DNA from 4 places in the Mesobacillus thioparans genome. Region 2 is predicted to be linked to each of the others. Evidence: predicted binding sites of a transcription regulator. Region 2 holds the regulator's gene; each other region holds the start of a gene.
The links. Region 2 encodes Rex, which represses fermentation and respiration genes when NADH is low (regulators of the CRP and FNR family bind a similar motif). Its sites were predicted from a motif close to TTGTGAAATATTTCACAA; they were not measured.
Positions count from the first base shown of each region.

Region 1: the regulator Rex is predicted to act here: its motif matches at 3,985-4,002, upstream of nirB (nitrite reductase large subunit NirB).
Region 3: the regulator Rex is predicted to act here: its motif matches at 1,811-1,828, upstream of ACNAZ4_RS18920 (DoxX family membrane protein).
Region 4: the regulator Rex is predicted to act here: its motif matches at 2,536-2,553, upstream of ACNAZ4_RS02460 (hemerythrin domain-containing protein).

Region 1 is NZ_CBCSFH010000014.1:39,167-44,640, forward strand. It holds gene ACNAZ4_RS19220 (M14 family zinc carboxypeptidase) at 1-336, shown strand, start outside; gene ACNAZ4_RS19225 (hypothetical protein) at 425-847, shown strand; gene ACNAZ4_RS19230 (M14 family zinc carboxypeptidase) at 880-3,258, opposite strand; gene ACNAZ4_RS19235 (DUF948 domain-containing protein) at 3,471-3,839, opposite strand; gene nirB (nitrite reductase large subunit NirB) at 4,093-5,474, shown strand, end outside.
Region 2 is NZ_CBCSFH010000024.1:4,006-9,479, reverse strand. It holds gene groL (chaperonin GroEL) at 1-28, opposite strand, end outside; gene ACNAZ4_RS23175 (hypothetical protein) at 91-276, opposite strand; gene groES (co-chaperone GroES) at 327-611, opposite strand; gene ACNAZ4_RS23165 (GNAT family N-acetyltransferase) at 796-1,323, opposite strand; gene ACNAZ4_RS23160 (CPBP family intramembrane glutamic endopeptidase) at 1,572-2,303, shown strand; gene ACNAZ4_RS23155 (YdiK family protein) at 2,307-2,507, shown strand; gene ACNAZ4_RS23150 (redox-sensing transcriptional repressor Rex) at 2,533-3,189, opposite strand; gene moaC (cyclic pyranopterin monophosphate synthase MoaC) at 3,216-3,710, opposite strand; gene ACNAZ4_RS23140 (ABC-F family ATP-binding cassette domain-containing protein) at 3,891-5,474, shown strand, end outside.
Region 3 is NZ_CBCSFH010000013.1:109,489-114,962, forward strand. It holds gene ACNAZ4_RS18910 (phosphotransferase) at 1-759, opposite strand, end outside; gene ACNAZ4_RS18915 (YhcN/YlaJ family sporulation lipoprotein) at 908-1,597, opposite strand; gene ACNAZ4_RS18920 (DoxX family membrane protein) at 1,903-2,418, shown strand; gene ACNAZ4_RS18925 (hypothetical protein) at 2,545-2,769, shown strand; gene ACNAZ4_RS18930 (GNAT family N-acetyltransferase) at 2,741-3,640, shown strand; gene ACNAZ4_RS18935 (coiled-coil domain-containing protein) at 3,751-4,386, shown strand; gene ACNAZ4_RS18940 (YceI family protein) at 4,583-5,107, shown strand.
Region 4 is NZ_CBCSFH010000001.1:467,963-473,436, forward strand. It holds gene ACNAZ4_RS02445 (phosphotransferase enzyme family protein) at 1-226, opposite strand, end outside; gene ACNAZ4_RS02450 (MFS transporter) at 370-1,602, shown strand; gene ACNAZ4_RS02455 (hypothetical protein) at 1,705-1,899, shown strand; gene ACNAZ4_RS02460 (hemerythrin domain-containing protein) at 1,946-2,476, opposite strand; gene ACNAZ4_RS02465 (hypothetical protein) at 2,694-3,029, shown strand; gene ACNAZ4_RS02470 (ferredoxin family protein) at 3,260-3,544, opposite strand; gene ACNAZ4_RS02475 (FAD-dependent oxidoreductase) at 3,544-4,839, opposite strand; gene ACNAZ4_RS02480 (electron transfer flavoprotein subunit alpha/FixB family protein) at 4,832-5,474, opposite strand, start outside.

The DNA.
Region 1 (5,474 bases), on a different contig from region 2:
CCGGAAGCAATCGCCATGGCAGAACTTACACGCAGAAGGGATTTCTCAAGGGTTCTCGCCTTCCATACCCAGGGAGAAGTGATTTACTGGGGCTTTGAAAATCTCGAACCGCCGGAATCGGAGGCGATGGTCAATGAATTTGGCCGGGTAAGCGGCTATCAGCCGGTAAAAACGATCGAAAGCTATGCCGGATATAAGGACTGGTTCATCCAGGATTGGCGCCGGCCGGGTTTCACCGTCGAGCTCGGATTTGGAATCAACCCGCTGCCGCTGTCCCAATTCGATGAGATTTATGAAGAAGCCCTGGGAATCTTCCTGGCAGGTCTTTACCTTTAATGAAGTGGATCACCTGAAAAGGTGATCCTTTCCTGTATCCTCATTTGGATTTATATGGTAAAATAAAATCAAGAAAAGGAGGCGTTAGATGACTTATCCAGGCAGATTGCCGAAATATGCCATGTATATCATGATCGTTTCGGTGTTGTTCTTCCATCAAAATATATTCCTCCAATTTATGATCACATTTATCGCCATTATCATGATTCTGCTTCAACTCGAGTTGAGGATATCCTCAAATAAGCTTGAATATAATATTAACCTTTTCAAATTAACCATTTACAGAAGGACCTTAACTCGCTTTGATATCAAGGCGATAAAATTCGGAAGGATCGGCTGGTCGACGAAAAATGCCGTTATCAAGGTGTACGGCGGGTTCAATATCGGAGTGGCCCATTTTTACAGCGAGCAGCTTATTGACGAACTTGAAGAATTTGCACTTGCGAATCATATCGAAGTCCAGAAGACGAGTGATTATCTGCTTCTGGAAAAACACTATACAAACAGCTGAAAAGCATCGGTCGCCCGATGCTTTTTGCATGCTTATTTTTCAAAAATGCTATTGGAAAGGAGACGGAACAGGTAGTCTGTGTGATCGCGGAAGCCCGCTTCAAGTCCGATCAGCGTTACATCTTTATCCTGTTCTTTAACGATGACTGCTTTTCCTTGAGCTGCCCGATTGTTTTTCCAGTGCCCGGCAACAAAGAATTCAGTGTTGTCGTCAAATGTTGCAGCAACTTCATCATCCCCTGTATTTTCATACCAGACAGGACGATAGACGAAGCCGAGATCGTCCTCGCTGTAACCGCCAGTCATACCTTCGCCGCTGTAATCAACTTTCGCGATTCCGTTGCTGTTGTAGCCTGCAACGACAATCGTGTTATCTGTAAGGCCTAATGTCTTTGTCGCAAGTGAAGCACCCGCACCGACCGCGATATACTTCCCGCCATTATTTAAAAATTCTTCAACATTCATTTTAAAGATATCAAACTGGCCAGGATTCTCGAAGCCAAATTCCTGATTGGCTGCACGTGATTGAGTTTTGGCAATCAGCCCTTCGGTACCGCTGTAAACGAATACGTCAAAACCCGTCAGTCCCTGTTGTGCAACTTCGGCCGGGGTGACCTCTGTAACATCGAAACCAAGGCGTTTCAATGCAAGTTTTGTTCCTGAATGGGACTGTGCCTTATTCATGCCGCCGTCCTTAAGGATCGCTACTTTAAGGCTGTTAACTTCTACTGCTTCAGCAGGTATCTTTGCCGATTCGATATGCAGTCCGGATTGTTTTACAGCTGAGCCAATGTTATTCGCGGCAGCTTCTGTGTAAAAATTCCCTGCTTCATCGCGTTTTACGGAAACGCCTTGCTGCATGAGCGTATTGGCAAGTTGAACCGCTTTTACAGAACTGTTTGGAATCAGGAAGGGCCCTTTGCCGCTAACTGATCCTTGTTCCTGGATCTGGTTCACTTTCGTTGCAGTTACATTGAATTCATCCTGGACAGCTACTGCCTCAAAGCCCCAAAGCTCTGGAAGGCTCCACGCTGAAATATCGTACATGGAGTCGACATCCTCAGTGATATCCTCGCCATCCCATAACATCGTATTGGCAAGCCCGGCCTTTGCCTGGTCCATTTTGACAATGTATGTGCCTTTTGGATAAGATTTTCCGTCTGCTGTAAAAGCTTTCGAAGCCTGGACGACTTCGATGTCGTTTTTCTGCAGATGCTTAACAGCCTTATGTGTTACGGTTGGATCTTCCTGATCAACAGGCAGTACATAGGCAGTAGGGAAGAAGCCTTCGTCATGGAACGGATGATCAAAATTGATGCCTCGCTTGAACATTTCAATCTGGTCCTTGATCATTTCCTGCTTGTTATCCGTGGCATTTTTCAGTGCACCCATGATGGCATCATACATCCAGCGGACGCCGTCAGTATCATTCGTTGGCGCTTCAAGCGTGTGGCCGTATGCACCATGGTACATCGCATACATTGGCGTAAAGATCGGCGGATAATCATCCCAGCCTTCTGCGTCATCACGCTGGGGAATATAGGTCCCCACCATCGATTGATACAGGCTGCCGGTGAAGCTTTCCTTGTCAGACATGATTTCATTTTCCATCGCTTTTGCCTGATCCATTGCCCATTTTTGGTAAAGGTCATATTCGTAATTCGGATTGTGCGGAACGGTACAAGGCTCAATGAGACCCTGCTTATTTGGCGCGTAACCTTTTACGTAGCCATGTGTATCAAGGAAGACCATTGGATTCCATTCTTTGATCAGTGAAACGGTTTCCTGGGTTTCCGGCTGTGACTGGGTGATGAAGTCACGGTTCAAATCGATTCCTTCTCCGTTGAAACGGGTCGCATCGACACGTCCATCAGGATTTTGCACCACATTGAAGATCAATATATTGTTCTCGAGGATTTCGGTCGTGGTCTCGTCGTTTTCAAGCGCAAATCGTTCAATTAGCTGCATGACGGCGTCGCTGCCGACAAACTCTGTTCCATGGATTGAACCATTGATCATGACTGGTACCTTGAAGTCTGGATTGTTTTCAATCCACTCCTGAGCCTTGCCAGGGTTTTTGAACATTTGTTTTCTTAAAGCCTGGATCTTGCCAAACTTGCCCTGAGAATCTGGTGCAGCGATCGTAACGACATAAAGAGGCTGTCCTGTTGATGAATGGCCTTTTACTTCAACCTTCACACGATTGGATTGCTTTTCGATTTGTGCCAGCTTATCGCCGATTTCCGAGAACTTCATAAAGTCATAGTTTTCACTGTTGAACAAGCTGCCGTCCTTTTCTTCATAAGCATTAACATAATTCCACTTCGAAGACTCAGCTAGTGCCGGAGACCATGGAGCGGAAGCCAGCAAACTTGCAGCTACAACCCCCGTAATAATCTTTTTGTACTTCATGTATGTATTCCTCCAAAATAATTTTGTATATTTATACATAATAATTAGTAAAAATTATTTCGGCAATCGTACAAAACTACTAAAAATGGGTCTCGGTGGCATAACGCTTGATTTTGCAGGATTTTAGTGTGATTGGGAAATATTTCGATGTAAAAATATAGGAAGATAGTCACTGGTCAAAGGCAAATAAAAAACAGGGCGGGTGCCCTGTTTTATTGTGGCTGCATTGTACGATTACGGCGCTTGCGGTTCCATTGTCTTGCCTTATATTTCTGTTCAAGTTCAGCGACAGGTTTTGCAACAAGTGCGTTCTTGAATTCAACAGGTGTCTGTTTTACTGAAAATACAACCGAATTGACAGCTTTCTTTTTCTTTTCAAAATCAGTCATCAGCTTTTGCTGTTTAAATTTTAGTGAATCCGTTTCTTCTTTGATCGCATTGGTTTTATTCTGGACGCGTGTTGCTGTCTCTTGAAGGCCGTCAATAGTTGGCTTAGCTTCTTTGAATGTCTTAAATGCAACAAATCCAAGATAAGCGAGTGCAGCCACAATGACAGCGATGCTTAAATAAACAATGATCATACAATAAGCCTCCTTTCCATAGTACGGTGAAAAACACTTACATATTGATTACCCTATTTAGCCCAAAGAATAACAGATTTTTGATGGAAGCCTAAATTTGTTAATTTTGAAGTATTTGTGAATGTATGCACAAAGTTTAGTGAAAGTGTGACGAACTTCACAACCAGGAGACTTAAATCACAATACAATTTATACATAGAGTAAAGATCATTAATGAAAACTCCGCATTGGACACTATAGGAGGACAAACAAGATGAAAAAGAAACTAGTCATGATAGGAAACGGTATGGCCGGAGTAAGAACAATTGAAGAACTGCTTAAACTCCAGCCGGAGGGATACGAAATCACTATTTTTGGGAATGAACCTCATCCTAATTACAATAGAATTATGTTATCTACAGTACTTCAGGGAGATAAGTCGATTGATGATATCATCATGAATGATTGGAATTGGTATAAGAGTAACGATATACAACTCTTTGCAGGAGAAGAAGTCGTCGAAATTGACAAGGAAAAGATGCAAGTCATTTCTGATCAAGGACGAAGAGTGGACTATGATGAATTGATAATAGCTACCGGCTCTAGCTCGTTTATCCTGCCTGTACCTGGATCTGATAAAAAGGGAGTCGTGGGGTTCCGTGATATCCATGATTGTGAAATGATGATCAAAGATTCTAAACGGTATAAAAAAGCAGCGGTCATTGGCGGAGGGCTGTTAGGTCTGGAAGCAGCAAGAGGCTTGCTGAATTTGGGCATGGAAGTCGATATTGTCCATTTGATGCCACATCTGATGGAAAGGCAGCTTGATGAAACGGCTTCTGGAATGCTGAAAAATGAGCTGGAAACCCAGGGCATGAATTTTTTGCTTGAAAAGCAGACCGCGGAAATTTTAGGAGAAGAAAGGGTAACAGGACTGAGATTCTCAGACGGTACTGAAATCCAGACAGACCTTGTTGTCATGGCGGTCGGAATCCGGCCTAATGTCCAACTGGCAAAAGACAGCGGCATTTATGTCAACAGAGGGATTGTCGTCAATGACTATATGGAAACGGATATGCACAATATTTATGCTGTCGGTGAATGTGCGGAACATAGAGAAATCGTTTATGGGCTGGTAGCGCCGCTGTATGAACAGGGAAAAGTACTTGCAGCTAAACTTGCGGGTACCCCAACCAACCCTTATGAAGGAACAATATGCGGCACGCAGTTGAAGGTTTCTGGGTGTGATTTGTTTTCAGCAGGTGAAATCGGTGATGACGAGGGTACGAAATCAATCAAGGTCCACAATGAGTTTGATGGGATCTACAAGAAGATTGTCATTCGTGACAACCGGATTGCCGGGATTGTGCTTTATGGTGATACGAAGGACAGCAACCGCCTGTTCAGGATGCTGACGAAAAGGGAAGACATCAGCGGCATGACAAGTGTCTCGATTCTTGAAGCAAATGGATGCTGTGGAGGAGGAGAAGCGGGCGATGTAGCAGCGATGGCCGATGACGAACTTGTCTGCGGCTGCAATGGTGTCACAAAAGGAACGATTGTTGATGCGATCAGGACAAATGAACTGACGACTATTGACGAAGTGGGAGGCTGCACAAACGCAGGCCGTTCTTGCGGAAGATGCAAATCGCTCAT
Region 2 (5,474 bases):
CTTCACTGAACTTAATTTCTTTTGCCATTGTAGAAAAACCTCCTCGGATTTTTAATTTAATATGTTAACCCACTACACTTTTGTTAGTGTCTAGCTCCAGCGCCTAGTCCCTCGAGTCGCTTGTTTAGTGTCGCCTCCTAGAAACTCCGAAACTTCAACTCCGCCGGCAGAAGCAAAAAGCGCTTCTTTGTCGGAGTCTCCAGCTTCTGCGTTTCTGGACAGTCGGCTATACATATCGATTTCGGTCCTGCCAATGAAGTCAAACAACGACTTCACTGTCAGGCCCTCCAGCGCTTGTCGGGCCTGACCAAGGCGCTTCCACTTTTCTATTCCACTACTGCAAGAATGTCGTTTTCACGTAGGATGAGGTACTCAGTTCCCTGGTACTTCACTTCTGTGCCTGCGTATTTTGAGAAGATAATGCGGTCTTCGACTGCAACTTCAAGTGCAACGCGCTCGCCGTTCTCAAGAACCCGGCCAGTTCCAACAGCTACGACTTTACCTTCTTGAGGTTTTTCTTTCGCTGAGTCGGGTAAAACGATACCGCTTGCAGTTTTTTCTTCAGACTCAACAAGCTCGATAATAATGCGATCTCCTAGTGGCTTAATCAAGTGAAACAACCTCCTCAAATTATATGTAGATTTTTTTATTAGCACTCGCCTCATCAGAGTGCTAACACAATTTATATAATAAAGAATCTGGATTTTTTTTGCAAGCGTGAAGCTAAAATTTTTCATGAAAATTCTAACTGATTCTGCTGCTGTCGAATGCTGGGGAAACCTCCCGGAGACAGCGTCATGAATTGATTTGATAGAGGACATGCTTCTTAAGCGGACTGCCCTGATCTACTTTCGGATGGAGAAACGTTTTAACAGGCTTCATACCGATTTTTCTCATTACACTGATTGAAGGACGATTGATCTCAGCAGTAAAACTGACGACCTCATTAAAGCCCAGTTGCTTGAATCCATATTCCAGACAGGCTCTGGCACCTTCTGTTGCATACCCTTGGCCCCAGGCCTCTTTCTTTAGCCTCCAGCCAATCTCTATACACGGGGTGAAATCACCTTCGAAAGTTGCCATGTGAAACCCGAGGAATCCGATAAATTCTTTCGTGGCCTTCACTTCAACTGCATATAACCCAAAGCCGTATTCATTGAACTCGGCTAGCATATCCTGATAAAACCTCTCCGTTTCTGAGGAAGATAAGACACGAGGGAAATACTTCATCACATCCGGGTCTGCATTCATTTTGCAAAAGTGCTCTAAATCTGCGGCAGACCAATCGCGCAAAAGCAGTCGTGACGTTTCCAAATAAACCATTTGAACCTCCGATCATTTTTAAAGAGAAAATTTCACCTTAACAAGTATCTGGTATTCAGGAAATACTAAACCCGGACAACCACATTTTCATCCTGACCCTACAATTTGAACTTTCAAATCATTTACTAGTAGAATATAGAGAGTGCCTAGATAAGCAAAGCTGTCCCCGTATTTTATTTTACAGGCCAGCATATTATTACGTAAAATTTCAGAACATACATTACTGCATTATTAAGGAGTTTTTTCGATTGAAAAAAGAATACTGGTACGTCCTTATTGCCTATATTGTCATGCAGCTTTCAAGCCTTGTGGGGGTTCCAATCATTGCTTTCATCGGTGCCGCGATGGGAAAAAGCCTTGATGAAATGCAAACCCTCGCGATTCCATACTGGCTCGTGATCAGTTTTTCACTGACTCTCCTGATCATCCTGATGATTTTAAGGAAAGAACGAAACATACATGCAGATTTGCGCGAAGCATCTTCGCCGGCAAGCTCGGCGGCCTGGGCTTTCGCCGGGGTCTTTCTGGCCCTGTTCGCCCAGTCGATTGCTGGCAGCATCGAAAGCATGCTTGGAATTGAAATGGGCTCGGAGAATACACAGGAAATCATCAAGCTGATCGAAAGGTTCCCGGTCGTCATCCTCGTCAGCTCGATCATCGGTCCGATCCTGGAGGAAATCGTCTTCCGGAAGATCATCTTCGGCAGCCTGCAAAAGAAAATGAATTTCTTCTTTGCAGCCTTGATCAGTTCCGTCATCTTTGCACTGGCCCATATGGAGCCAGAGCATGTGATCCTCTACTCGGCGATGGGCTTTACCTTTGCCTTCCTGTATGTAAAAACAAAGCGGATCATCGTGCCGATCATCGCCCATGTTACAATGAATACAATGGTTGTCCTGCTTCAATCCGTATTCAGAGAAGACATAGAGAGAATGATAAGAGAAGCAGAGAAAATTCAAAGCTTTATTGGGGGATTTTAAGTCATGAAGCAATCGCCTATGTTCTCAGGCATTGTCTACATCTTGTTAGGCATCTTATTCACCTATTTCGCCATCCAGAATGTCAACGACTCAGGCTGGGGATTTTTCAGTTATTTGCTCGTCCTGCTCGCCACCTTCGACTTCGGCTCCGGCATCAGGATGATCCTGTTTCATTTCAAACTTAAACAAATGCAGAAAAAATAGCTCCTTCAAATGAAGGAGCCATTTTTTATTCTTCTGAGTCACTGTCAGTCGGATAATGCTTCAAGAAATAAATCAATGATTGCAATTCCACTGCCAGATCAATATGATGGATCCTGATAGAAGGCGGCACATTCAGCCTCGCTGGCGTGAAGTTCAGGATGCCCTTCACATTCGCCTGTACTAGTCTGTCCGTGATCGGCTGTGCCACCGCTGATGGCACCGTCAGGATCGCCACCTGGATGCCTTCCTCGACAACAACCTTATCAAGGTCATCCATGTGATAGACAGGCACATCGCCAATCTGCGTCCCTACCTTATCCTGGTCGACATCGAAGGCAATTTCAATTTTCGTATTATTATTTTTGGAAAAATTATAATTCAAAAACGCCGTTCCCAAATTACCGACACCAATCAGCGCAACCTTTGTGAGTTCATCCTGGTCGAGCGTCTTTCGGAAAAAAGTCAGCAGGTAATTCACATTATAGCCGTAACCCTTTTTACCCAAAGCCCCGAAATAGGAAAAGTCCCTTCTAATCGTAGCAGAATCCACTTTTACCGCTTCACTCAGCTCCGCGGATGATACCCTTTGCTTGCCTGAAGAATGCAAGTTCAATAAAAATCGGTAATACAGCGGCAAACGTTTTGCGGTTGCCTGCGGAATCTTCATAGCATCATTCGTCATTCTCCATCCTCCACCCGTTCGTATTTCTATTTTAGCTTCTCATCTCTCTTAAAATCGCCGTTTTTCCCGCCAGTCTTTTCCACGAGATAGGTCTTGCCGATCACCATGCCTTTGTCGACGGCCTTGCACATATCATAGACAGTCAGCGCGCATGCTGACGCTGCTGTTAACGCTTCCATTTCTACCCCTGTATTTCCTTTTGTTTTAACAGCTGCTGCGATATTTAATATATAGTCATTACCATTTTGCTCCCAATCAAACGAAAGGTCAATGCCTGTTAATGGAATCGGGTGGCACATCGGGATGATCTCGGATGTCTTCTTGGCCGCCATGATGCCAGCAACCTGCGCGACTGCCAGTACATCGCCTTTTTTTATTTTATTTTCAGTAATCCTTACATATATATCTTGATTAACGGTAATGCTTGAATGGGCGACTGCCGTACGGACCGTCTCAGGTTTTTCACTGACATCGACCATCTTCGCTCTTCCCTCTTCATTAAAATGCGTAAATTCTGCCATATTCAAGCTCCTTTCAACCAAATAATACACTATTTTCACAAACTTGTGTGTGAACTTTGTTTCTATCTTCACATATAGAGGGGAAATTTTTCATAGCTTGCTCCCTATAGCAGGCCGCACATATTGCCGAGCCCATAGGATTGGGTTACACTATCCCTAAGGCATTAGAGGTGAAAAATAATGATTCTATTACAAGTCAATCAGCTATCAAAATATTTTGCTGCTGATCTTATTTTATCGAATATCAAGTTTGAAATACAGACCAATGACCGTGTTGCATTGGTCGGCCGGAACGGTGCGGGAAAATCAACCCTGCTGAAAATCATTGCCGGTTTTGAATCCCATGATGGCGGCGAGATTATCCGCCCGAAAGGAACGACAATCGGATACCTTGCCCAGAATACAGGGCTGGAATCCGAGAAAAGCATCTGGGATGAAATGCTGGCGGTCTTTGACCATCTGCACAGCATGGAAAAAGAACTGCGCCGGCTTGAGGAAAAAATGTCCGATCCCGGCATCCTGTCGAATGAGTCGGAATATGAAAGAGTTTTGAAGGATTATGACGTTTTGCAGGTCCAGTTCAAGGAAAAAGGCGGTTACCAGTACGAAGCTGACATCCGTTCGGTCCTTCACGGCTTGAACTTCCAGTCTTTTGATTATTCCACAAAAATCTCCACTTTAAGCGGAGGACAGAAAACAAGGCTTGCCCTCGCCAAGCTGTTATTGACACGTCCTGATATTCTGATTCTCGACGAACCGACGAACCATCTGGACATTGACACACTTTCCTGGCTTGAGCAGTATCTCCAGGGCTACGACGGTGCGATTCTGATTGTTTCCCACGACCGTTACTTCCTGGATAAAGTTGTGAACCAAGTATACGAAATCTCCCGTCACCAGCTGATGAAGTTCCCCGGCAATTACAGCTCGTATTTGGAACAGAAGGCCGCAAATTACGAGCGCGACCTGAAGCTATACGAAAAGCAGCAGGATGAGATCTCCAAGCTGCAGGACTTTATCCAGCGGAACCTTGCCAGGGCTTCGACAACGAAACGGGCCCAGAGCCGCCGGAAACAGCTCGAGAAGATCGACCGGATGGACAGGCCGATGGGAGACGAAAAGTCTGCTTCCTTCAGCTTCCAGATCGAACGCCAGAGCGGGAATGACGTCCTGAAGGTGAACACATTGGCCGTTGGCTATCAGAATGAGATCGTTTCAGAAGATATCACTTTTAACCTATCCCGCGGCGACAGCACGGCACTGGTCGGTCCGAATGGAGTCGGCAAGTCGACCTTATTGAAGACCATTGTCGAAAAATTGCCATCGATTGCCGGAAATATCCAGTACGGCTCCAATGTCACAATAGGCTATTACGATCAGGAACAGGCAGAGTTGAGCTCGAATAAAAGGGTTTTAAATGAACTCTGGGACGAGTACCCGTTGAAATCGGAAAAGGAAATCCGCACGGTACTGGGAAACTTCCTTTTTTCAGGCGATGATGTGTTGAAAACCGTCTCAACCCTTAGCGGCGGTGAAAAAGCACGGTTGGCTCTGGCCAAGCTGATGCTGCAAAGTTCCAATTTCCTTATTCTGGATGAACCAACGAACCATCTGGACCTGGACAGCAAGGAAGTGCTTGAGAATGCCTTGATTGATTATCCAGGCACCATCCTGTTCGTATCTCACGACCGTTATTTTATCAACAGGATCGCTACTAAGGTCCTTGAGCTCGACCGCGGCGGGGCAACAGAATTCCTTGGTGAT
Region 3 (5,474 bases), on a different contig from region 2:
CTCAACGCTTATGTGATTCTCATGAATGCAGTAGGACAAGATCGGCCTGGAAATATCAAAATCGGTATAGACCACACTCATTCGGTCAAAATCAAGAATCGAAGAAACCTCATTTTCACTGAATAAAATATTGTCCGCAAACAAGTCCCAATGTGCCCACCCTTTTTCACATTGCGCAAATAAGTCTGTATCGTTTTCCTCGAGGATCCTTCTTTGTTTCTCCAAATGATGAAGGGTTTTGCTGCAATCAAGACCAATGGCTTCATCATATCTCTCATTCAAGTTTTCCAGCATCTCAGTCTTGGATGAAAGATCCCAATGCAGAGGTTCCCTGACAATATGCTTTTCTAGCAGCACGTGCATCCTGCCAATCACCTTCCCCAGACTGTACATTTGCAAGGGGTTCGCACTGCCAGGTGGTAGGGTGAATCCCTGATTAAAACCCATGAGAACGAAACGTTCACCATTCCCGGTATTCAAAACAAACTTCCCTTTATATGAGAAAAGCTCAGGACAGGGCAATCCTTCATTGAACAACCTGTTTTGAATTTGCAGAGCTTTTTCCAGGCCCGGAACCCTTTCCTGCGGATATCGCTGCTTGTTATATTGCTTCACAAATAAATCGCCGTTCGCTGTTTTGACCTGCCATTTTAAGTTCCTGTATCCTAAATGGATTTGTCTCCAGTCTTGAATTTCAAATCCAAACAATTGAGTGACCGCTTCAAAAATTTCCTCTTTTATCTCAGTGTCAACGACCATGTTATTCTCCCTTAATATAGACCTATGCTATATTTCGCGAGGGAAGGGAAGAAATCCTGTTTGAAAAGAACAACAAATGAGCGTAGGAAGTGAATCCAAGTTACTGGGCAACAAAAAAGCATAGGAACTGAATCCTATGCTTTTGATCTTATCTCCCGAAGAAACCGTCCATTGTATTGCGGAAGTCATCGAACAGGCCGTCCCTGTTTCTGTTGGTGCGGATATCGTCGGTGAAGGATCCCATTCTGTCAAACGCGTTGCGGTCAACGGAAACATACACACTGTCGATGCCTTTGTTCGCCTGGCGGACTCTTTGCTCAATCTGTTGTTCCAATGAAGTTAAATCCTCGCCATTATTGCTGGCCGTTCCATTCATGTCAGTCCGGTCGTTATCGGTGCCAAATGTGCCAGCGTTCCGGCGGTTTCCTTTTCCAGCATCGCCCTGGCCGTCAATGACGCCATCATTCCCGGCGGCGTTGTCATCTTGGTCAACACGGCCATTTTCAGCAAAAGTCCTGCCGTTGCCATCCATTGCATCGTTTACTCGTGCATTTCCATCGTTGTCGATGTTATTGTCTGCAAGTCTTACTGCTACGTACGCATTGTTGTCGGAAATGATGACCCGTGCATCATCAACTTCCGGCATCTGCTCAACCTGGCGTTCTGCACGGTCAGCAAGCTGAAGTCTGTTGTCTGCGTTAGTAACCGGGCCTCGTCTGACCTGGTTGATTTCTACCTGCTGGTCACGATTGTTATCGGCTGCATTATTATTCGCCCCGCATCCGGCCAGGCCCATTGTAAAAACAGCACACCCTGCGATGATGATTGATTTTTTCATCCAGATCACTCCTAGTTGGTTTAGTCGTCTATATGATGTCTAAAATTTGGAATGATATGCAGGGGAGAAGAGATTTTTTGTTTCTTTCTGGAGTATGAGGCAAGATCCGCAGTTTCTGATACATGGTGGAAGAGGGATTAAAATGATTAATGATGTGTAAAAATGTCCGCAAAAATGCCAGTGTTACCAATTGTTCAAAAGATTTCAACGGAATTGTGAATTCATTCACAAAACCCTCTATTTCCAAGATATATTTGTTATCTTATAAGTGTACTAATACTAATTAACTTATTGGAGTGAGGAACATGTTTGCAAAATGGTTAAGAGAAAACAATGTTGCCGCTGGTATATTGACTGTCATTAGGGTATGGCTTGGATACAACTGGATGACTGCTGGGTGGGGCAAATTGACTGGCCCTGGATTCGACGCTACTGGCTTTTTAAAAGGAGCGGTCGCAAACCCGGTCAAAGGTCCGGACGGACACATGGTATATGGCTGGTATGTGCACTTCCTTGAAAACTTCGCGATCCCGAATGTCGATATTTTCAACACAATCGTTCCGCTCGGGGAATTCCTTGTTGGTCTTGGGTTACTTCTTGGTACACTGACAACTGCCGCAATGTTCTTCGGACTAGTGATGAATTTCAGCTTCTTCCTAGCCGGAACTGTATCTCACAACCCAACAGACATCTTCTTCGGTTTCATCATCCTGGCTGCTGGCTTCAACGCAGGTAAATACGGATTGGACCGCTGGGTTGTACCATTCATCCGCAAAACAGTTTTCAAACGCGGTGAAGCCGTCGAACGCAACGCTGCTTAAGCTTTGTAAAATCCCCCTTTAATATAGAAATGGCTGCCAGTATGACTGGGAGCCATTTTTTTTAGTTGATGCCAGGCAAGTGTGGCTGTTTGCTATAATTTTCATAGGAGAAAGAGGAGTGAGCCTATGTTTAAGCGAATAAAATATACGACCAAACAGAAGAAGGAGCGGTCATTGATCTTTTTCATCATATCGGGAGTGATGCTGGTGGGGATCTTGGTGGCTGGAACCATTGAAGGGTTGGACCGCAGTGTGGTCATCCCGATTGTTATGATGGTTACATCCTTTATTGTGGGGATTTTATACAGAAGGAGTGCTGCTCGTGAGGGAAATCTCGAAACCGTGGATTAAGTTAAAAGAGGGTCTTGATGAAGAGGATTATAAAAGGGTCGGCCAGCTCCAGGAGCGATGCATAGAACATGACCAGACGGCATTAAAGCTGGAGCTTGATTATAAATTGGGTGTAAGCGGCAATGACATGGGAATTCAGGCAGTGAATGAATTCATGTACTTCGATGGAGAGAAGCTGATTGGTTATATTGGGATTTGCTGCTTCGGCGGCCCATGGGAAGTGAATGGGGTAGTCGATCCGGAGTATCGCGGCAAGGGGATTTTTTCCAAACTGTTTGAGCTTGTTTTGGATGAGTGGAAAAGCAGGGGCTCAGGAAGCATGCTGTTGTTAAGTGACCGCAACTCGGTATCTGGGCAAGGGTTCATCGCGGGGACTGGAGCCCAATACGAACACTCAGAGTATGAGATGTTCTTGAAAAAAGAGGCGCCGGGCTTTGCGCCTGAGCAGCTGGGAGGCCTCACTTTCAGGAAGGCGACGAATGCGGATGCGCAGGAAATCGCCAGGCAGAATGTGATTTATTTTAACGATACAGGAGAGAGTGTCGAAGTCGAGGATATGATCCTTCCTGAGGAAGAGGAAAAGCGCGGGATGACTTCGTACCTTGTTGAAAAAGACGGGCAAGTGATCGGGAAAGTAAATCTGCAGCTGACCTCGAAGCTTGGTGCGATTTTTGGCCTTGGCGTGCTGCCGGAGCACCGCCGTAAAGGATACGGGCGGGCACTATTGCTGCTGGCGATTGGAAACTTAAAAGAAGCGAAAGCGCAGGAAATCATGCTGCAGGTAGCGGCAGACAATTCCAATGCGCTTACCCTCTATAAATCATGCGGTTTTGAAGAGACATCCACTATGGATTATTTTGAGCTGAAATAAACGATATCCACCTCGTATACATTGAGGTGGATATTTTTGTATTATTTGAATCTAATGAGTGGGTGATTCGTATTATATTGAGATGATCATTTTTTTAAGGGGGGTTACCGATGAAATGGAAGAAAGACTATACAATTTCCGCTTTTGTAATTTTATTAGTCATCACGGCGATTGCTCTTTTGGATAATGCCAGAACAGCAGATACTGCAGCGAAGCTTGAGGAGGATAAAAAGCAACTAGAAGAGAAGGTTGCCGGGCTGGAGGGAAAATTGGTAGACCGGTCGAGGGTCGCGAATGATCTGAAGAATGAGAATGAAACATTGACCTTCAATCTTTCAACCATGGAAGAAGAAATAGCGGCCGCGCAATCCTCTGTTCGATATCAGGACTTCATGGAAGCGATCGATGTCGTTGAGACCTATAAAGCTGCGGGGAAGTTTACAGAAGTAATTGACTTAATTGCTTTTGGGAATTTTACAAGTTTCACCAGCCTTGATTTTGAGGACAAGTGCCCATGCAGTTTTACCTTCAAATATAGCAATCTTGATTGGAGCCCGGGTGTGGTATTAAACCTAAAGGAGTTTAGTATTAACAAGGATAAAATCGTACTTACATATCTTACGGTTGAGGACCTGGAAGATAATTATCAATTTGTATTGACCAGGAGCGATGGCTATTACGATAGAACTGAAAAATGGAGGATAGAAGAAATAAGGCTTGTAGAAAAGGAGGGGTCCGCATTATAAGATTAGATAAACGTTTACATTGCAGAGCAAGTTGCCAGAACACTTTTATTCTGAAAAAAATATCTGAAAAGTGTATTGACAGTGTAGTCGATTTCATGATAAATTTATCTCGAATTAAAAATAATAAGTTTTGAGATATTTTTTTGAAGTTATATCTCGAATTCGAGATAAAAACACTAATCAGGGGGAATTTATAATGGCTAAATTTGCAGTAGATCAGGCGCACTCAGCAATTGGGTTTGAAGTGAAACACATGATGGTATCAAAGGTAAAGGGACAATTCGGTTCTTATACAGCTGACGTTGAAGCAGCAGACCTGACAGATTTAACAACCGCTTCAATCGCATTCAAAATTGATGTTGCAAGCATCGACACACGCAGCGAGGACCGCGAAAACCACTTGAAATCAGCAGACTTCTTTGATGTCGAAAACTACCCAACAATCGACTTCAAATCAACAAACATCACTCGCGATGGCGACGATTACAAAGTAACTGGCGACCTGACAATCAAAGACGTAACAAAGCCAGTCACATTCGATGTGGAATACGGCGGCAAAGGCACAAACCCATGGGGCGTGGAAGTGTACGGTTTTGAAGCAGAAACAAAAGTAAACCGCGAAGACTTCGGCCTAACATGGAATGCAGCACTAGAAACAGGTGGCGTCCTGGTTGGTAAAGACATCAAGATCAAAGTAGAACTTGAAGTAAACCCAGCATAATAAGTTTGTTATTGAAAAACCGTTCAGGGATTTTATGGTCTCTGGATGGTTTTTTTGATTTGGTGAGATGTGGGGGGCGAGGATTTTGACAGGTTTGGTTGCTGGAGGTGGGAAGCTGTCAAGAAAGGGAGTTAATTTTGACAGGTTTGGGTGCTGATGATGAAAAGCTGTCCGAAGTAAGTCCAAGTTCAGACAGGTTTGGGGGTAAATGGAGAAAAGTTGTCCGAAGTAAGCGGGAGTTCAGACAGGTTTGGGGGTAAATGAAGAAAAGCTGTCTGAAGCAGGTCCAAGTTCGGACAGGTTTGCCGGGAAACGGAGAAAAGCTGTCTGAAGTAAGTCCAAGTTCAGACAGGTTTGGCGGGAAACG
Region 4 (5,474 bases), on a different contig from region 2:
CTTCACGGTATAAATGTCTCATCCAGTCGAGTTCGGATAGAATCTCATCCTTATTGCGATGGGTATTATGAGTGATCCGCAAAATATACGGCTGTCCCTCTCTATAGGTTTCAAAAACATAATTCTCGAAATCCCCTAGCTTTTTCACTTTTTCCTCTAATCCGAAACGCTCCAGGAAATCATTCAGCAGATCCCCGGTCATCAATGAATTCACGGTCTGTTCCATGTATCCATCTCCCCCTTTAAATAATCTGTATATTCTCAAGTTATATTAGACCATAAATTTTAATTGAAAAGCTATTTTTATCTGGTAACTTTTTTTGTAAAATGATATGTAGGAAACCGAAATAATTTTTAAAGGAGAAAAACATGAGCCAAACAGCAGCTGCTGTCAGAGCAAGAATGCAAAATCAAAATGAGACAGCATATAAGATACTTTTTATCATCGGATTGGTACATTTATTGAACGATTCCATCCAGTCCGTCATTCCGGCGATGTTCCCGATCCTCGAGAAATCGATGGGCCTTTCTTTTACCCAGCTTGGAATGATTGCTTTTTCCTTGAACATCGTTTCTTCCATCCTCCAGCCTTTGATTGGGATGGCAACCGACAAAAAACCGATGCCATTCGCCCTTCCGCTCGGCCTTACTTCGACGATGTTCGGTGTACTCGGCCTGGCATTTGCGTCTAGTTTCGAATTGGTCATTCTGTCTGTATTATTCATCGGCCTCGGTTCAGCTGTCTTCCATCCAGAAGGCTCGCGCGTGGCCTATATGGCTGCTGGTCCTCGCAGGGGCCTTGCACAATCCATATATCAGGTTGGCGGAAATTCCGGGCAGGCACTTGCCCCGCTCATCACTGCCTTGATTTTAGTTCCGCTAGGCCAATTCGGAGCTGTGTGGTTTACGCTTGTAGCTGCTATTGCCGTTGGTCTGCTCATCTATATCGCGACATGGTACAACCGCAAATTGGATTTTGAAAAAATCGCCGCAAGAACCAGAAAAGCCAGCAATAAAATCAATAAAGGCATTTCCAGGAATATTAAAATCGCCCTTGTCCTTATATTATTCTTGATCTTTGCAAGGTCCTGGTATATCTCAGGCATGACGAATTTCTATGCTTTTTATGCGATTGAAAAATATGGGCTATCGATTAAGCAAGCACAAATGTTCCTGTTTGCTTTCCTTGTTGCAGGGGCGTTCGGTACATTCTTTGGCGGCCCGCTTGCCGATCGTTTTGGAAAGAAGAAAATCATTTTCCTTTCGATGATGGCGACTGCCCCTTTGTCGGCCATCATCCCATTCATGCCACTTCCGGTTGCGGTCTTCCTGTTGACCATTAGCGGCTTTATCCTGATGTCCAGCTTTTCAGTCACGGTCGTATATGCCCAGGAACTTGTTCCCGGCAAGATCGGAACAATGGCCGGACTGACAGTAGGACTGGCATTCGGCATGGGCGCCATCGGGTCTGTCGGCCTTGGGTATCTCGCTGACTTGATCGGGATGCCAATGATGATAATCTGCGTCGGATTCCTGCCCCTGCTTGGAATCCTGACCACATTCCTTCCGACAGACCAACAACTGGCAGAGTGGAATAAGTAAAAAAATATCGGCAATTAAAATTTTCCATCTGCTTTTTTTATGTTTAGGCATGCTCCTGTTAAGGAAAGAAAGATAGTGAGGATGAATTGAAGGGAGATTATCATGTCTAAGTTTAAGATTAATTATTTTTTCGAAAAAGATTTTGAAGTTTCACGGCCAATCGAGGTGGAAAACATTTCTGAAGCCATCCAGGATGCCAAAGACCAGGAAGGCTTGATTGAATTCACCGGTGAAGATGATGTTTTTTATAAATTCGATACAAAAGACATTAAGCTGGTCACAATCACAAAGGCTTAATTTTACATGATAAGGGTGAAGCAATCGCTGCTTCACCCTTTTTTTGTCATTTTATTAAGTTGATGCGCTGAGCCAATTCCTGCTTTTCTTCTTCGCTGAACATATTTTCTGCCATAGGGAACAGGATGCTCTCTTCCTTTGAGAAATGGCTCACCAATGTGAAGTTTGCATTTTTGATCAACTGTGCATTGGCAACCATCTGCTCTGCTGTGAGTCCTGCAGTGCCAGCCTTTGTGTTGTGAAGGAAAGTGCCGATGAACCGTTTTGCCTGATCATGTTCATATTCCATCACCGCTATTGGTCCCATTTCCCTTCCGATATAAGCAGCCATCATCTCGAACAAAACGCCCTCTTCCCGCTCAGAATGAGGCTCCAGCTCAGCGAGGAATTCAACGACCTGCTCTTTCAGTTTCGCAAAGCTTTCCTGCATTTGTACACCTTCTTCAACACTTTTTGAAAGCTCCAAAAGGTCCGCAAGCATATCCAATAATGGAGGGTGTTCATTCTTTAGCTGTTGAAGTCCTTCACTTAATGTAAAACTTGAATCCTGGTTCAAACCGCTCATACAGCCTGTCATGTCAACCGGCCTCCTATACATTTTGATATCTTCATTATAAAAACCAATCAAGCTATACGTTGTGATAGGAATCACAAATTTGGTTTCACGAGGGTATTTGTGAAAGAAATATGACACTTCGTTAAAATTTCTAAAAATTTTAACAATTAGCCTTCAAATATCCAGGATCGTTACATATAATGAATTTATAGCTTAATGTAAAAGGAGTGAACGTACATTGCAGAACTCTTTATATCGTGAATTTTATCGTAAATCACTTGTCCCCGCAGGGCTATGTGACCAGGAATCCTTCCTCGGGATCCAGCCTGACTTGTTCTATACCCATTTGATGATCGGGCTGCAGGGCCATCAGGTAGAAGGCAAAGAATCTTTCCATTGGAATGTCACCATTTATAAATCAGACTCATCGGGAATCTATGATGGCGGCAAACCAGTGTACGCTTCCGAAATGTATGATCGCTTTGATGATGCCATGCTTGCAGCGCGGACGATAGAAAAAGAAATCCGCAACGACGAACTTCATTTGATACAGCAGCAAGAAAAAATCAGTTAACCTCCCCCTCTAAACCCCAACCCTTTGGCTTCACTCTTTTTTGCACCCACTTGTGAATTAACATACATATGATGAATATAGAACATTTAATTACATAGATAACCCCTTGTAGAATGGATTTAACATGTATTCTCAATATTTCTTCGATGTTTCTTTGATTGCAGGAAACGACTTAAAAAGCAAAAGCTGGCGACCATTAATGCAGTCGCCAGCTTTTTTGCTTTTTTATATTACGCGAGCCTGAATACGATTCCGTGGCCGCCTTTTGGATATTCCCATTTAATGTTCTGGTATGGGCATCCGATCCGGCAGCTTCCGCATTCGTGGCAGCCTTCATAGCCTACCTGCATCCGTTTCCCTTCCCATTTATAGACTTCAGCCGGACAAAATACGGTGCAAAGCTTATCAGGGCACTGCGTCATGCAGACATCATGATCCAGGACGGTCAGATGCGATTTCGTGTCACACTTAAACCTTAAAAGAAATTGTTTTTCCTCGATGTTTGTTGTTGACATTATTTCACCGCCTTCCAGGCACGATAGATATCTTGCATTACCTTAAAGGTTCCTTTTTCCGCCGTTACGCTGCGCATGATTTCTTTTTGCTTCTCCCTCTTTGGTGTCCCATCGACTGTGAAGAATTTGCTCATCGCCTTATTCATCATCGGCAGGTATTCCTTGAAATATTGCGGGTATGTCTCGAAGGTGTGTGCTGCATCCTTGTATTTTTCCAGGTCTTTAATGATGAAGCTTCCGAAGAGGGCTTCCTTATAACGGTTCAGGCTCCTCTCACTGAAGTCTCCATCTTTTTTGGCATCAACGATGGCTTCTGCAGCCATTTGCCCTGAAGCCATTGCCATATTGGACCCCTCACGGTGGATGGCATTGACCAGCTGGGCTGCGTCACCTACGACAAGCACGCCGTTACCGGCAACCCTCGGCACGGAATTGAAGCCTCCTTCAGGAATCAAGTGGGCAAGATATTCAGCAGACTCTCCTCCTTCAAGATATGGACGGACCATTGGGTGCTTCTTCAGGTAATCCAGCAATTCGTAAGGTTTTAGCTTTGCTTTGATCATGCTGGAAAGAGTGGTGCCTACCCCGATATTCAAGCTTTCTTTATTCGTATATAAGAAGGCTGTTCCAAGGTTGCCTTTCGTTGAATCTCCGAATATCTCGATTGTCGTCCCGTGGTTGCCTTCAAGGTTGAAGCGTTCATTGATTTTGTCCTTCGGCAGATTGATGACTTCCATAACCGTCAGGGCAACCTCATCAGGGCGGAATTCACGATGGAAGCCAAGCTGCTTGGAAAGCAGGGAGTTGACTCCGTCTGCCAGCACGACGACATCTGCAAAAACTTCACCATCTGGACGGTCGGTACGGACGCCTACCACCTTTCCGTTTTCAACGATACATTCGGTAACAACTGTTTCATTTATCAATAATGCCCCTTGTTCGACAGCCTTCTTTGCGAACCACTGGTCAAACTGGGCACGCAGTACTGTAAAGTTATTATATGGTTCGGCAGCCCATTCAAGACCTTTATATCCTAGCTGGACGACTGATTCCTTATCCATCATCCAGAACCGCTGTTCAACGACGGGCCTTTCCAGCGGCGCTTCCTTCCAGAACTCCGGAATGATGTCTTCCATCTGCTTCCGGTAAAGTACTCCACCCATGACGTTCTTTGAGCCTGGATACTCCCCGCGTTCAATCAACAATGTTTTCAATCCGTTTTTGGCACAGTTGTAGGCACATGATGTTCCTGCAGGGCCGGCTCCTACGATGATTACATCAAATTTTTCAGACATAGCTCATTTCCCCGCCCTTCTCTTTGCTGAGCTCTTTGAACTGCTTGATCAGCTTTGGAACAATTTCCAATGCATCACCGACTATGCCGTAAGTGGCGACATCGAAAATCGGTGCATTCGGATCCTTGTTGATGGCAATGATCAATTCTGAATTTTTCATGCCCTCCACGTGCTGGATCGCTCCAGATATTCCGATTGCAAAGTAAATCTTTGGTGTGACGGTCTCCCCCGTCTGTCCGACTTGCTGGTCATGCTTCAGCCAGCCTGCTTCAACAACATCCCTCGTACCGCCGACGCTTGCACCGATGACTTCGGCCAGTTCATGGATCAGCTGGAAACCCTGTATATCACCCATGCCCTTTCCGCCTGCCACGATGACATGCGCTTCTGCCAGACTTGCTTTTTTTGTTACGTCCTTCACAATTTTAATTACTTTTGTGCGCATATCCTCTTCCCTGAGTTCGAGTTCTTCCTCAATGATGACTCCCTTACGGCCAGTGTCTGGTTCAAGGGCCTTCATGACTTTAGGGCGCACAGTCGCCATTTGCGGCCGATGTTTTTTACATAGGATTGTGGCCATGATATTCCCGCCGAATGCCGGACGGCTTGCCTCAAGAAGCCTTTTTTCCACATCT